Regions from separate parts of the Aliivibrio friggae genome, predicted to be linked through region 2. Evidence: predicted binding sites of a transcription regulator. Region 2 holds the regulator's gene; the other holds the start of a gene.

Region 1 (7,835 bases), 260 kb from region 2:
AATAATGAGAATTGGACACGGATTTGATGTACATAAATTTGGTGGCGAAGGCCCAGTCATTATCGGTGGTGTCAGTGTTCCTTATGAGCAAGGTTTAATTGCACATTCAGATGGTGATGTCGCACTTCATGCGTTGTGTGATGCATTACTTGGCGCAATAGCAGAAGGCGATATCGGACGACACTTTCCTGATACCGATGACAAGTGGAAAGGGGCTGATAGCCGAGCTTTGTTGAGAGATGTATACCGCAGAGTAAAAGAAAAAGGATTAGTTTTAGGTAATGCAGATGTGACTATCATCGCTCAAGCTCCTAAAATGGCACCGCATATAGAAGCAATGTGTAGTGCAATTGCTGAAGATTTAGAAACCAGTGTAGACAATGTAAACGTGAAAGCAACCACATCAGAGCGTTTAGGTTTTACTGGAAGAAAAGAAGGCATCGCTTGTGAAGCGGTGGTGCTGTTAGTTAAAACATCTTATTAATTAGAGATACATTCTATGTCAGACATCATGTCTAATTTTTCGTGGTTATACGGAAAACCAGTAGCAACAGGTAAATTAAAGCAACTACCAGAGCATTTCATTGTAAAAGAAGTGCTAGGTTTTTCGTTCACTGGTAAAGGTGAACATCTAATGGTTAAGATCCGTAAAACGGGTGAAAATACCAAATATGTTGCCAATGAATTAGCTAAATTTTGTGGTGTAAAATCAAAAGACATCAGCTGGGCTGGCTTAAAAGATCGTCATGCAGTGACAGAGCAATGGTTAAGTGTTCACTTACCAAAAAGCGATCATCTTAAATTTGCCTTATTTGAGGCGACACACCCAGGTGTTGAAATTTTAGAAATGACACGCCACAACAAAAAATTACGTCCAGGTGATCTTCTAGGAAACAGCTTTCAGTTAATTGCAACTGAAGTGACTGACATGGAAGATGTATTGGCTCGTTTAGAAAAAGTGAAGTTAACTGGTGTACCAAACTACTTTGGTGCTCAGCGTTTTGGTCATGAAGGTAATAACGTAACAGAAGCACGCCGTTGGGGCCGTGAAAATGTGCGCACTCGTGATAATACTAAGCGTAGCTTCTACCTGTCTGCTGCTCGTTCTTGGATTTTCAATCATATTGTTTCTCAAAGAATAACAGAGGGTTACTTCTCTCAACCTGTTGATGGTGATATTCTACTAGATCAAAATGATCGTATTGTAAATGAGAATGTGACATCAGAAGAGAGCATTCAAAAAATTCAAAATGGTGAATTGTCTATCTCTGCTGCACTAGCAGGTGATAACCAACTTCCTACGACAGATAAAGCACTTACGTTTGAGCAACCTCAGTTGGATGCTGAACCTGATTTAATGGCGCTGATCTGTGGTAACCGCATGCGTCATGAACGTCGCAGTGTTGAATTACATCCTGAGAATTTAACGTGGTCTTCTGAAGGCGATACGTTAACGCTGAGTTTCTCTTTAACATCAGGCAGTTTTGCAACTGTGATTGTGCGTGAATTGCTGCAAGAAATCGAAGTAGAGCGTACATACGCTTAATACCGTTTAGAATGAGAAGTGGAGAGTTGAGTGAGTAAATTGCGTATATTGCTAAGTAATGATGATGGAGTATTTGCTGAGGGAATAAACACGCTTGCAAATGTGCTTTCGGATATTGCCGATATTACCATTGTAGCGCCTGATCGTAATCGCTCTGGAGCATCAAATTCTCTGACTTTGGAATCACCACTTCGAGTTCGTCAAATAGCGGATAATATTCATTCAGTGCAAGGAACACCAACCGATTGTGTGCACTTTGCGTTGAATGAATTAATGAAAGATAACTTACCTGATCTAATTATTGCAGGCATTAATCATGGTGCAAATTTAGGTGATGACACACTCTATTCAGGTACCGTAGCGGCGGCAACAGAAGGGCATTTTCTAGGGTTACCCGCAATAGCGATATCTTTAGTTGGACGCACACATTTCGATACGGCTGCTCAAGTTGCTTTAACATTGGTTAAGAACCATTTAGAAAAACCGTTAACAAAGAAAAGAGTACTCAACGTTAATGTTCCTGATTGTGAATATGCTCAACTCTCTTCTTGGGAGGTGACCCGCTTAGGTGCAAGACATCATTCAGAAAGTATGATTGAAGACACCGATCCTCGCGGAGAAACCATTTATTGGTTAGGTCCTCCTGGCAAAAAGCAAGACGCTGGTAAAGGAACGGATTTTTATGCCGTTAAGCATAATCAGGTATCAATAACGCCGTTACAAGTTGATTTAACCGCTCATGATTCATTAACTATGATGGCTGATTGGTTATCAATAGAGAGTGCCAAATAATGACTAATTCACGCGCTGAATTACTTGAACAGTTTTTACGCCAGCAAGGTATTCAAGATGAGCAAGTTTTGGCTGCTATTCGAGCATTGCCGCGAGAGCGTTTTATTCCAGAAGCATTAGGACATCAAGCGTATCAAAATAACGCATTGCCTATTGGTGAGGGACAAACCATATCTCAGCCTTATATTGTTGCGAAAATGACTGAACTATTAGGATTACAGCGTGACTCTAATGTACTAGAAGTTGGTACAGGCTCTGGTTATCAAACCGCAGTGTTGGCGCAATTGCTTGATCATATAAACTCAGTTGAACGGATCAAATCGCTTCAATGGAATGCCAAGCGCTTATTAAAGCAATTGGATATTTATAACGTATCGACTAAGCACGCTGATGGTTGGCAAGGTTGGGCAAATAAAGGCCCTTTTGATGCGATTATTGTTACTGCTGCCGCTGAATCAATTCCAAATGATTTATTGTGGCAATTAAAAGAGGGTGGCCGACTTGTGATCCCTATTGGCGAAGAAACACAGCATTTATATCGTATTGTTCGTCAGGGTGATGAGTTTTACTCAGAAGCCATCGAAGAGGTGCGTTTCGTTCCATTGGTAGCAGGTGAATTAGCATAATAATAATGAATAAAATGACAGTTATCTCTTCTCGTTTGTGGCTAATGGCTGCAATATTTAGTTTATTGCTTTCTGGTTGCTCTATGGGACCACATCGCCCTGCGCCTGTATCAAGTGTTAATAGCTCTTCTACTTCATACGGAGGAGCAGAACGCGGCAGCTATAGAGGCAGTTATTATCGAGTAGAAAAAGGGGATACGTTATATTTCATTTCTTATGTTACCAATAAAGATGTTAAAGAACTGATAGCTTATAACGAGCTAAAAGCCCCTTATGTAATTCATCCAGGACAAAAAATTAAATTATGGGGACCTAAATATGTTGCCCCAGCTTATGGTGATGATGGCCATCTTGTAAATAAAAAGAACGGTTCCCCAACGACCACTGCAACAGCAGTTGCGGTTGTTCCTGTAGTCGCTGATAAACCGGTAAGTAGTTCTAAATCAACAGCAGCTAAGAGCTCTACTACCTCCTCAGCACAAAAAACAAGCACGAAAAAGGTTGAAAACCCTAAACCTAAGGAGTATGTTGATAATAACAAATCGGTAACATCTTCTAAGCCTAAGCCGGTTGTTAAACCAAAACCAAAGCCTGTTCCTAAGCCAAAACCAGTACCACAAAAATCAGAGAAAGTAGATTCATGGTTATGGCCAACGAAAGGACGAATTATTGCTAAGTTTTCGACAGGAGAGCAAGGAAACAAAGGGATCGATATTGCAGGTCAACGAGGCCAAGACATCATCTCAACAGCAAAAGGAAAAGTGGTTTATGCAGGCAATGCACTACGAGGTTATGGAAATTTAATAATTATTAAACATAACGACGACTATTTAAGTGCTTATGCTCATAATGAATCACTGTTTGTAAAAGAAGGTCAAAGTGTGAGTGCAGGACAAAAAATTGCATCAATGGGCAGCTCAAGTACGAGCAGCGTTCGTTTACACTTTGAGATCCGTTTTAGAGGGAAATCGGTAAATCCACAACGGTATTTACCTTAACAGGGATGACATAGCTGAGTTGTAATGTCTTGCTGGCTCGCCATGGGGAGGCGCTATGAGTAAAAGCAATGCAGTAACTAAAGAAGTTGAAGAATTCGATTTAGAGACAATCAATGATAATGAATCAGCGATTGTGGAAGATGAATCGGAACGTCTTGAGGTAAGCAGCTCACAAAAAGTAATGGATGCAACACAACTTTACTTGGGTGAGATAGGTTTTTCTCCACTACTAACGGCAGAAGAAGAAGTGTACTTTAGTCGCCTAGCATTAAAAGGTGATGAAGCCGCTCGTTCTCGAATGATCGAGAGTAACCTTAGATTAGTGGTAAAAATAGCTCGTCGTTATAACCATCGTGGCCTCGCCTTATTAGATTTAGTTGAGGAAGGAAATCTTGGATTAATTCGAGCAGTTGAAAAGTTTGACCCAGAAAGAGGCTTTCGTTTTTCAACTTATGCAACATGGTGGATCCGTCAAACGATTGAACGTGCCATCATGAATCAGACTCGAACCATACGTTTACCTATCCATGTTGTAAAAGAATTGAATGTATATCTACGCGCCGCTCGTGAGTTATCACAAAAGCTTGATCATGAGCCAACACCAGAAGAGATTGCAGAGAAACTCGACAAACCCGTTAGTGATGTAAGTCGAATGCTACGTTTGAATGAACGAGTGGCCTCTGTAGATTCAATGGTTGCGGGTGAATCAGATAAAGCACTACTTGATATCTTACCTGACACTAAGCATGCTGATCCTGAAGCTGAAACTCAGAAAGAGGACATTAATGCTTCACTTGTTGGTTGGCTTGGTCAATTAAATCCTAAGCAGAAAGAAGTGGTAGCACGACGCTTTGGGCTATTGGGTTATGAGACAGCGACACTAGAGCAAGTAGGTAAAGAAATTGGATTAACTCGTGAGCGAGTAAGACAAATTCAAGTCGAAGGGCTACGTCGTTTAAGAGAAATAATGACGCAACAAGGCCTAAATATGGAAACGTTATTCGCGGTTGAAGAATATTAACCACGATTAGTATCAACCTAGATTGATATACATAATGAAATAATAAGAAAGCCACAGTACATAATGTCCTGTGGCTTTTTCTATTTTTGGCTTCAGTTAATTCTGATAATACGCTTTATTGCCAATATCAAAATGAAGTGGCATTCGCCATTTTTGTATTGATAGAAAAAGAAAAATCATTCCGCAGAGAGCAAAGCAAATTATAGGAATAATCCAGACTTCAAGCGCGAGCATAAAGGTAGATACGCATAAGAGAATAGGAACTAACTTTAATCCCATCACTTTAAAACAGAATGATTCTTTTAACGCAATCCCTGAAAAAGTCACAAAAAGAAAGCCCAGTGGTAGCCAAAGTAGTTGAGAGTTATCAAGTTGAATTAATAACACTAACCCTATCCAAGCAGACCAAGTAATGATCATTCTGATTTTCTTGTCGTAAACATGTAAGTTAGCAGCACTCATTGCTGAGGAGAGGGCAATAAAAATAAGCGCGAGCTCTTTTATTGGTCCATTAAGTAAAATGAGTGAAATATCATCAGCAATAGCGATGCTACTTAGAAATAAAGCCAAGGAAAATAAAGTAATACCAGCTCGATAAGTGATCACGCTGAGTTTATCAAGAAGATCAAGCTTCTCGATATGTTCTGGATTTGCCATTTTTTAAGCCTAATGTAGATTACTTAATTATGATTTTAGCACGTCTAATAAAGTTGGCCTTGTATGAATTTCGTTGGGAATGTGTCATTTCAGTACGCTAGTTGATATTTGGTTTCTTATTTGTGATTATTTGCTGCAAAGGCTTTTCTTATAAGTAAAATTTTGTGATTTAACTCACATAATTCGTGATTTTAAATCTACTGTATGTATACTCCTTCCCCCAATACAAGCCGTCACATGGAACAGTGAATGACCCCAAGGACTTGGACCAGCTACTGTTAAACAGCTTGTAAGGGTAAACAATGAACATACTAATTTCTATCATCACTTCCTCTTGGTGTAGTCACTCTTCACCGATCTCGTCATCTACGATGGCAACCCCTTTTGTTTCTTCTTTTTATTCTAAAATTTCATAGGCGCAATGATGACTATTTTATTTAGCCTATTAGGCATGTGTGCACTTATTTTTTGTGCATGGGTATTCTCTGAGAAACGTTCAGCAATTAATTGGAAAACCGTATCTAGAGCCCTTTTATTACAACTTTCTTTTGCCGCTCTGGTGCTTTACTTTCCATGGGGACAAGCTGCGCTGGCTGGATTAAGTAATGGGGTAGCCAGTTTGCTTGGTTTTGCTGATGAAGGTATTGCTTTCTTATTTGGTGATTTAGCTTCAAGTGGTTTTATTTTTGCAATTCGCGTTCTCCCTATTATTATTTTCTTCAGTGCTCTTATCTCTGCTCTATATTATTTAGGTATCATGCAAAAAGTCATCGCCGTTCTTGGTGGTGCAATTCAAAAATTCCTCGGTACAAGTAAAGTAGAATCTCTCGTCGCAACTGGTAACATCTTCCTTTCTCAAGGTGAATCTCCTCTTCTTATTCGTCCATTCCTAGCTCAAATGACCCGTTCAGAGCTGTTTGCTGTAATGGCTGGTGGTATGGCATCGGTTGCTGGTAGTGTACTTGGTGGTTATGCAGGTTTAGGGGTAGAGCTTAAATACCTAATCGCGGCAAGTTTCATGGCTGCTCCTGGTAGTCTATTAATGGCGAAGATCCTAGTACCTGAGCAATCAACACCAGTTGACCAACACGAACTAACGATTGATAAAAGCGAACAAAGTAATGTAGTAGATGCACTAGCAAGTGGTGCAATGAACGGCATGAAGGTAGCTGTTGCTGTAGGTACTATGCTAATTGCGTTTGTAAGTGTTATCGCAATGGTAAACAGTGGTCTAGAAATGGTTGGCGAGTGGTTTGGTTTTGCGGGCATTACACTGCAAACGCTATTTGGTTACCTATTTGCACCAGTGGCTTGGGTTATAGGTGTACCTAAGCATGAGATGATCATGGCAGGATCTTACATTGGACAAAAAGTCGTGTTGAATGAGTTTGTTGCGTTCATTGACTTTGTTCAACATAAAGACCAATTATCTGCTTATACTCAAGTGATTATTACTTTTGCTTTATGTGGTTTTGCTAACATCGGTTCTATTGCGATTCAATTAGGTTCTATTGGCGTGATGGCTCCTGAGCGTCGTGCTGAAGTAGCGAATATGGGCTTTAAAGCGGTACTGGCTGGTACGTTAGCTAACTTGATGAGTGCATGTTTAGCGGGTCTATTCTTTAGTTTATCGATGTAATTATCTTAAGCTAAAACAAAGCCCATGCAGTATGAGAATACGCATGGGCTTTTTTATTTTTTAAATGGCTACTTTAATTAACCGATCACGATTTGGCCTAATACATAACCAAGCATACAGGCAGAAATTACCCCGATTAAACCGACTGACATAAATGAGTGGTTAAAGTAGTACTTACCAATCTTAGTCGTGCCTGAGCTATCAAAGTTCACCGTTGCAATGTCTGATGGGTAATTTGGAATGAAGAAATAACCATATACCGCAGGCATTAAACCAATCACCAAGGCAGGCTCTAATCCTAGAGCAAGGCCAACAGGTAACATCATACGAGCCGTTGCTGCTTGTGAGTTTACTACAACAGAGACAATAAAAAGTGCCAGAGCAAATGTCCAAGGATGCAGTGTAACCATGTCTACAATGCCCGCTCTAAATTGAGGCATTGCGTATTGGAAATAGGTATCAGACATCCACGCGATACCGAAGATAGCAATTGCTGCAACCATACCTGATTTAAATACCACACCATTAGGTACATCACGAGGATCGGTTTTCGTTG
Region 2 (7,835 bases):
AATACCGTTGGCAACTGCTTTTTCAAGCTCCGAATAGAACCGTTATGCAATCCATGTTACGTGGTGCAAAAACAGCGATTGAATTGCTTCCTCTCGCAAAAAAAATTCGCTGGACGCTAGATATAGAGCCACAAGACCTTAGTTAATTTAAGGAATTACATGGCGATTGTTTTTGCACAAAAAGAAAACAATCGGCCTTCATGTGAGTCAAGTCACAATATAGATGTAACTTTTGTTAAATCACCCGTATTTAAATCTTTATTTTGCACATAAAATATCTCTTAAAATAATTAGGCAATCGTTTACTTTAGATTTAATTTTAGTTGGGAGAGGAATATTATGGCGACAATGAAGGATGTTGCTTTATCGGCAGGTGTATCAACAGCTACCGTATCACGAGCGTTAATGACTCCAGAGAAGGTTTCACTATCGACCCGTAAGCGCGTTGATGATGCCATTTCAGAAACGGGATATTCTCCAACGACATTAACACGTACGTTGCGCCGTAATGAATCAAAAACAATTGTGACTATTGTTCCTGATATTTGTGACCCTTACTTCAGTGACATCTTACGAGGTATTGAAGACGCCGCAGTAGAGAATGGTTATGTCATTTTAGTTGGCGACAGCAGCCAACAACAAAAACGTGAGCAGTCTTTTGTAAATCTTGTTTACACTAAGCAAGTGGATGGAATGGTATTGCTAGGTTCCGATCTTCCTTTTAATGCCAGTCGTCAAGAACAAAAGAACTTACCTCCTCTTGTAATGGCATGTGAATATGCACCAGAACTCGAACTGCCAACCGTACATATCGATAACCTCACTGCCGCATTTGAAGCCGTAAACTACCTAACCAAATTAGGTCACAAACGAGTGGCTGAATTATCAGGCCCTGAAAGCTCTTCGTTATGTCAGTTTAGACATCAAGGTTACCAACAAGCCTTACGCCGCGCAGGTATCGCAATGAATAATGCCTATATTCATTATGGTAACTTTACTTTTGAAGCAGGCGCTGCAGCAATAACTCAACTACTCTCTCTCTCTTCACCACCAACGGCTGTTTTTTGTCACAATGACATCATGGCTATTGGCGCAATTCAAAAAGCAAAACAGATGGGCTTTCGTGTTCCACAAGATATTTCAATTATGGGTTTTGATGATATTGAATTCTCACAATACTGCGATCCGCCATTAACCACTATTTCGCAGCCTCGCTATGAAATTGGTCGTCAATCCATGCTCATGCTACTAGAGCTATTAAAAGGCAATGATGTTCGTTCAGGCTCGCGATTATTAGAATCATCTTTAGTTGTCAGAGAGAGTACCGCACCACCAAAAAATCGTTAAACTTAAGATTAAAACGATAGATAATGAGAATGATTCATTAGAAATGGTTCTTTAAAGTAATCTATTTGTCTAAATAGTGACTTTTTGCGTACTTTTTTACACAAGTACTGGTATGAGTTCATACAACTGATTACCATGAACTACTCTCTTTAAAATCTAGTAAAGTAAAGAACTGTGGCTAATAAAGATTACGTAAAACGTGGACGCTCTCCTAAGAAAGCGACAAAAAAAACAACCAAGAAAAAAGGCGCTAAGCAACCTGTATCGACAGGTTCAACGCCATGGAAAGCCGTGGCTGTTGCAGGCCTCTTAGTTGCTGTTTTTGGCTATGCACTTTACTTTTTAAACGACGCTCCAACACCAGAGAAAAAAACAACGGTAACGGAAGTCGCTCCAGTAAAAACGAAAAAGAAAACCAATAGTGAAGATATCCCTCCAATGCCAGAAGAGCAATGGAGCTATATGGATGAACTGCCAAATAAAGAAATTGAAGTCGTACAAAAAGATCTGAAAGTCTCAGAGATCCCTTACATTATGCAATGTGGTGCCTATAAATCGAGCTCGCAAGCTGAAGAACGTAAAATGGATATCGCTTTTCAGGGTTTAAGCTCAACGGTACGAAAAAAATCAGGAAGCAGCTGGTATCGTGTCGTTCTTGGCCCATACAAATTTAAACGTGATGCAGAAAAAGATCGCCATAAATTACAACGCGCTAAAATTGAGCCTTGTGCAATTTGGAAAGATCAATAATCACGTAGCATAAGAACAGCGATTAAAATCGCCAATAGCATCACACATTTAAAAAGGAGCGCATTGAGTGCTCCTTTTTTCTATCCATTCAACTTGAAAACCCTTCCCCTTCCCCCCATTACAGTAGTAATAATCATGAAGATGGTGCCATGCTTTAATTAATGACATTATCGAATAAGAGGTTTTACTCGTGACTACAATTGTTTCTGTACGCCGTGAAGGCAAAGTCGTGGTTGCTGGCGATGGCCAAGCATCTCAAGGTGATATGATCGCCAAAGGTAACGTTAAAAAAGTACGTCGCCTATACAATGATTCAGTACTTGTTGGCTTTGCAGGCAGCACTGCCGATGCCTTTATTCTGTTCGACCTGTGTGAACGTAAATTAGAAATGCACCAAGGCAACCTAACTAAAGCTGCGGTTGAGTTAGCAAAAGAGTGGCGCAGTGACCGTACTCTACGTCGTCTTGAAGCAATGTTAATCGTTGCTGATAAAACGACCTCTTTAATCATCAGTGGTACAGGTGATTTAATCAATGCTGATAATGATCTATTAACTATTGGTTCTGGTGGTTACTTTGCTCGCTCTGCAGCGACGGCATTACTAGAAAACACCGATTTAGATGCTCGTGAAATTGCCACAAAAGCACTGACTATTGCTGGCGATATTGACGTCTACACTAACCATAATCATACCGTTGAAGAACTGAACGTTTAACGACAAATAATAAGGAATACCCATGTCTGAGATGACTCCTCGTGAAATTGTACACGAATTAGATAGCCATATTATTGGTCAAGATAAAGCAAAGCGTTCAGTGGCAATCGCATTGCGTAACCGCTGGCGTCGTATGCAACTTAACCCTGAGCTTCGCTCTGAAGTAACGCCTAAAAATATTTTGATGATAGGTCCAACAGGTGTTGGTAAAACTGAAATTGCCCGCCGTTTAGCTAAATTAGCAAACGCGCCATTCATTAAAGTTGAAGCGACTAAGTTCACCGAAGTTGGCTATGTTGGCAAAGAAGTTGATAGCATCATTCGTGACTTAACTGATGTGGCAATGAAAATGACCCATCAACAAGCGGTAGAAAAAGTAAAATTCCGCGCTGAAGAGCAAGCAGAAGATCGCATCCTTGATATTTTATTACCACCAGCACGCGATGCATGGGGTAAAAATGAAGAAGGTGATAATAACTCTGGCACTCGCCAATCTTTCCGTAAGAAATTACGTGAAGGCAAACTAGACGACAAAGAAATTGAAGTTGATGTTGCAGCCCCTCAAGTTGGCGTAGAGATCATGGCTCCTCCTGGTATGGAAGAGATGACAAACCAACTTCAAGGCATGTTCCAGAATCTTTCTGGCGGCGACACCACTAAAAAGCGCAAAATGAAGATTAAAGATGCGCTTAAAGCACTGACTGAAGAAGAAGGTGTGAAGCTGGTTAATCCTGAAGAGCTAAAAGAACAAGCCATCTTCAATGTTGAAAACCATGGCATTGTCTTTATCGATGAAATTGATAAGATCTGTAAAGGCTCAAACTCTCAGTCTGGTGATGTTTCCCGTGAAGGTGTACAACGTGATTTACTTCCGTTAGTTGAAGGTAGCACAGTAAGTACTAAACACGGCATGGTAAAAACAGACCACATGCTATTTATCACATCGGGTGCTTTCCAAATGGCAAAACCATCTGATTTAATCCCAGAACTACAAGGTCGTTTACCGATCCGAGTTGAGCTTGAAGCACTTACAGCTAATGACTTTAAACGTATTCTAACAGAGCCAAATGCATCGTTAACAGAGCAATACATTGCTTTATTGGCGACAGAGAATGTGAATGTTGAATTTACTGAAGATGGGATTAGCCGTATTGCTGAATCTGCATTCCAAGTGAACGAAAGCACAGAAAATATTGGTGCTCGTCGTCTGCATACCGTGATGGAGCGTCTGATGGAAGAGATCTCTTATGACGCATCAGAAAAAGACGGTGAAAGCCTTGTGGTTGATGCAGATTATGTCACTTTGCGTTTAGGTAAATTAGTTGCAGATGAAGATTTAAGCCGCTTTATCCTGTAATAAATAATTATCACACCAAAAATAAAGCCTTACTCTATAAAATGAGTAAGGCTTTTTCTTGATTGTCATTTAATCAAAAATAGCGATTAAGCTAAAATCTCCCAAGAATGTGTCATTTCAATGCCTTCCCCCAGCATTAGACACACAGAACAATATTTTTGTAATGAATCCGCAGTCACCTTCTCAACAACTGCCTTATCAAGATCATGACCTGATACTTCGAAGTGAATATTTACATGAGTAAATATTTTTGGTGCCGTTGCTCTGCGCTCACTTGATACTTTTGCGATGCAAGCTGTGACTGCTTGATCTGCTGATTTCAAACCATCAACAACATCAACTGAACTGCAGCCACCCGCAGCCATTAGCACTAATTCCATTGGGCTTGGTGCCTTTTCTCCACCATTACCATCCATTACAACAGAGTGACCAGATTGAGATTGACCTAAGAAAGTAAATCCATCAATCCATTTAACTTCAGCGTTCATAAAAGCCTCTTTACTATATAAAAGGAAAACTCGTGATCCATTTCACGAAATTGTGCCCTTGGTCGCACATTTCATACGATCAAAGTCAAGAAATCAACGGCGAAACAGGGTATGATTTTATCAATTATCTCAACGAACATGCAGCCTTGTTCCGATAACCATATTGTATAGGCCAAACTGATATTTGGCTCAGTTATTTTAAAATGGACATCGCCTACTTGGCAAACGCAGAGGAAGTATAAAGTATGGTTCTAGGTAAACCTCAGACAGATCCAACATTAGAGTGGTTCTTATCTCATTGTCACATTCATAAGTATCCTTCAAAAAGTACTTTGATCCACGCTGGTGAAAAAGCTGAGACTCTTTACTACATCGTAAAAGGTTCTGTTGCTGTACTAATTAAAGATGAAGAAGGAAAGGAAATGATCCTTTCTTACCTTAACCAAGGTGACTTCATTGGTGAGCTTGGCTTGTTTGAAGAAGGTCAAGAACGTTCAGCATGGGTTCGTGCAAAAAGTCCTTGTGAAGTTGCTGAGATTTCATTTAAGAAATTCCGTCAACTTATCCAAGTAAACCCAGATATTCTGATGCGTCTTTCTGCTCAAATGGCAACTCGTCTACAAATCACTAGCCAAAAAGTAGGTGATTTAGCATTCCTAGACGTTACAGGCCGTATCGCTCAGACTCTATTGAATCTAGCTAAACAACCAGATGCAATGACTCACCCAGATGGCATGCAAATTAAGATCACTCGTCAAGAGATCGGTCAAATTGTAGGTTGTTCACGTGAAACTGTTGGCCGTATCTTGAAGATGCTTGAAGAGCAAAACTTGATTTCTGCACACGGTAAAACAATTGTAGTTTACGGTACTCGTTAATTTAACGCTACCTTAAACAAATAAAAACGCAGCCCTTGAGCTGCGTTTTTTTATGCCTAAATTTTAGAATTAACTGTCTGTGCTTTCAAAAATCTTATCAGCAGATGCAGCGACAAATCCTGTATATATCTTGCCATTAGGTAGCGAATAACGCTTAGCAAACTCATAAAATCCACCAGGAATTTCAAACTCACCCTCAGTAAAATTCACTTTCACTTTATCCGCCATTGTTGATGACTGCTCTAAGTAAACCTCAGGAGAGCCTTTCACTTCACCACCCACTTCGTTCATTGCAAAACCTGCATCACGTAAGTGTTGGTTCACATCAACCACTTCAGCAAAGGCTTCAAGCTGATTAACGTAAACCGTAAAGTGATTAGCGCCATAACCATGAGCCGCTAACCAAGAAGCGTACTCACTTTCCTTCGCTAATACTTGATAGTCTTCGAAACTTAATGTCCAAGGCCTACCGGAAGAAAGAAAATCACTGGTGGCAAAATAGTGGGCTGGTACTTGTTCAACCAAGCCATGAATAATGTCCTGTATTTCAGGTGATAGCTCTTCTACTAATAATTCACTAATAAAAACGAGTGGTGCATTAGGATCTGGGTGTTCAAAATGCTGCGCTTTCAGTTTTTTAGCTTCAAAGTCATAAGTCTCACACGCTTTATAGCCTATTGCTAAAAATGGTGCAGCAAGAGTCTGTAGTCCAACTTTAGGTAAATTAAACGTACGTAGCGCAATATGATCGTTAATCAGTTCATCGTTATTAGATAGTAATTGATGAACCTTCCCAGCAGATGGGGATAAGCGCGCAATATAATCTTGCCACAATGACGAAAATAAAGAGTTTACATTATTCATGTTTATCGCCTCTTATAGAGTTAAACCCGGAGAGAGTTGAGCTGGAATTTCACACGCATCTCCTTCCATTGATGCCATTGGGTATGCACAATAATCCGCAGCGTAATAAGCACTTGGTTTCATGTTTCCTGATGCACCCGGACCACCAAATGGCGCGTCACCACTTGCTCCAGTCAGTTGACGGTTACGGTTTACAATACCTGCACGAATATGCTCTACAAAATATTCCCACTCACTGTCATCCGTTGAAACAAGGCCTGCCGATAAACCATAACGAGTGTCATTAGCAAGCTCTACGGCTTCTTCTAATGTCTCGTAACGCACCACTTGCAGTAATGGTCCAAAGTATTCTTCATCTGGTAATTCAGCAACCTTAGTCGCATCAATAATACCGGGTGAAACGAAGGCATGACCTAAGCTTTTGGCTTCGAGTAAAGACTCGCCACCCAAGTCTTGTAAACTCTTCTGGGCGTTTAGAATAAATTCTGCCGCTGCGACTGATATTTGCGAGCCCATAAACGGAGCGTTATCAGCAAACGGTTGGTCAACAACGATACTTTTTGCCACTTCAACAAGGCGAACTAACAATTCATCGCCTGCTTTTCCAATAGGAACATATAAGCGACGAGCACATGTACAACGTTGACCCGCACTAATGAATGCCGATTGAATAATGGTGTAAACTGCCGCTTCTTGATCACCAAAATCTTTTGAAATAACCATCGGGTTATTGCCGCCCATTTCTAGAGCCAGCATTTTTCCTGTGTCTCCTGAGAATTGACGATGCAGGATATGTCCAGTATTCGCACTACCGGTAAATAACAGGCCATCAATACCTTTAGCGCCCGCTAACGCTTCACCTGTTGCACGAGCACCTTGTACTAGGTTAATCACACCATTTGGCAAGCCTGCTTGTTGCCATAATTTCATGATCACTTCACTGGTCCATGGCGTCTGCTCTGAAGGTTTTAGCACGACTGTGTTACCGGCAAGCAGTGCTGGAACAATATGACCATTAGGAAGGTGCCCAGGGAAGTTGTACGGCCCAAAGACAGCCATAACACCTAAAGGGCGATGTCTAAGTACAATTTTATTTCCTGCGGCTTCTCGCTCTTTATAGGGCGTTCTTTCATGATAAGCACGAATAGAAATGGCGATCTTACCAACCATCGCACCGGCTTCCGTTTTGGTTTCCCAGAATGGTTTACCGGTTTCTTTAGCAATCACTTCTGCTATTTGATCTGCATTTTCTTTTACTAACTCAGCAAAACGCTCAATGATCACTTGGCGCGCTTCAAAAGGCTGTTTTTTCCACTCAATAAAGGCATGGCGTGCCGCACCAACGGCTGACTCAACCTGTTCTTTGGTTGCGCTGTTCCCTTCCCACACCACTTCACTGTTGTACGGGCTTACTGATTGTATTGTTTCACCATTAC

What was found. The regulator CRP, encoded in region 2, controls carbon source genes, mostly activating them, when cyclic AMP is high. The targets are predictions, from matches to a motif close to TGTGANNNNNNTCACA.
Region 1: AC2INI_RS10900 (NupC/NupG family nucleoside CNT transporter) is a predicted target of CRP. The motif match lies at 5,804-5,819, and genes of this name have one in related genera.

What each region holds. Positions count from the first base shown of each region.
Region 1 covers NZ_CM170648.1:2,342,435-2,350,269, reverse strand. The annotation lists gene ispD (2-C-methyl-D-erythritol 4-phosphate cytidylyltransferase) at 1-5, shown strand, start outside; gene ispF (2-C-methyl-D-erythritol 2,4-cyclodiphosphate synthase) at 5-484, shown strand; gene truD (tRNA pseudouridine(13) synthase TruD) at 500-1,546, shown strand; gene surE (5'/3'-nucleotidase SurE) at 1,586-2,338, shown strand; gene AC2INI_RS10920 (protein-L-isoaspartate(D-aspartate) O-methyltransferase) at 2,338-2,964, shown strand; gene AC2INI_RS10915 (peptidoglycan DD-metalloendopeptidase family protein) at 2,979-3,962, shown strand; gene rpoS (RNA polymerase sigma factor RpoS) at 4,018-4,983, shown strand; gene AC2INI_RS10905 (DUF2301 domain-containing membrane protein) at 5,080-5,640, opposite strand; gene AC2INI_RS10900 (NupC/NupG family nucleoside CNT transporter) at 6,065-7,279, shown strand; gene AC2INI_RS10895 (anaerobic C4-dicarboxylate transporter) at 7,357-7,835, opposite strand, start outside.
Region 2 covers NZ_CM170648.1:2,597,908-2,605,742, forward strand. The annotation lists gene priA (primosomal protein N') at 1-146, shown strand, start outside; gene cytR (DNA-binding transcriptional regulator CytR) at 340-1,347, shown strand; gene AC2INI_RS11980 (SPOR domain-containing protein) at 1,522-2,097, shown strand; gene hslV (ATP-dependent protease subunit HslV) at 2,288-2,812, shown strand; gene hslU (ATP-dependent protease ATPase subunit HslU) at 2,835-4,169, shown strand; gene AC2INI_RS11995 (OsmC family protein) at 4,256-4,657, opposite strand; gene crp (cAMP-activated global transcriptional regulator CRP) at 4,903-5,535, shown strand; gene AC2INI_RS12005 (2-oxoadipate dioxygenase/decarboxylase family protein) at 5,605-6,399, opposite strand; gene astD (succinylglutamate-semialdehyde dehydrogenase) at 6,412-7,835, opposite strand, start outside.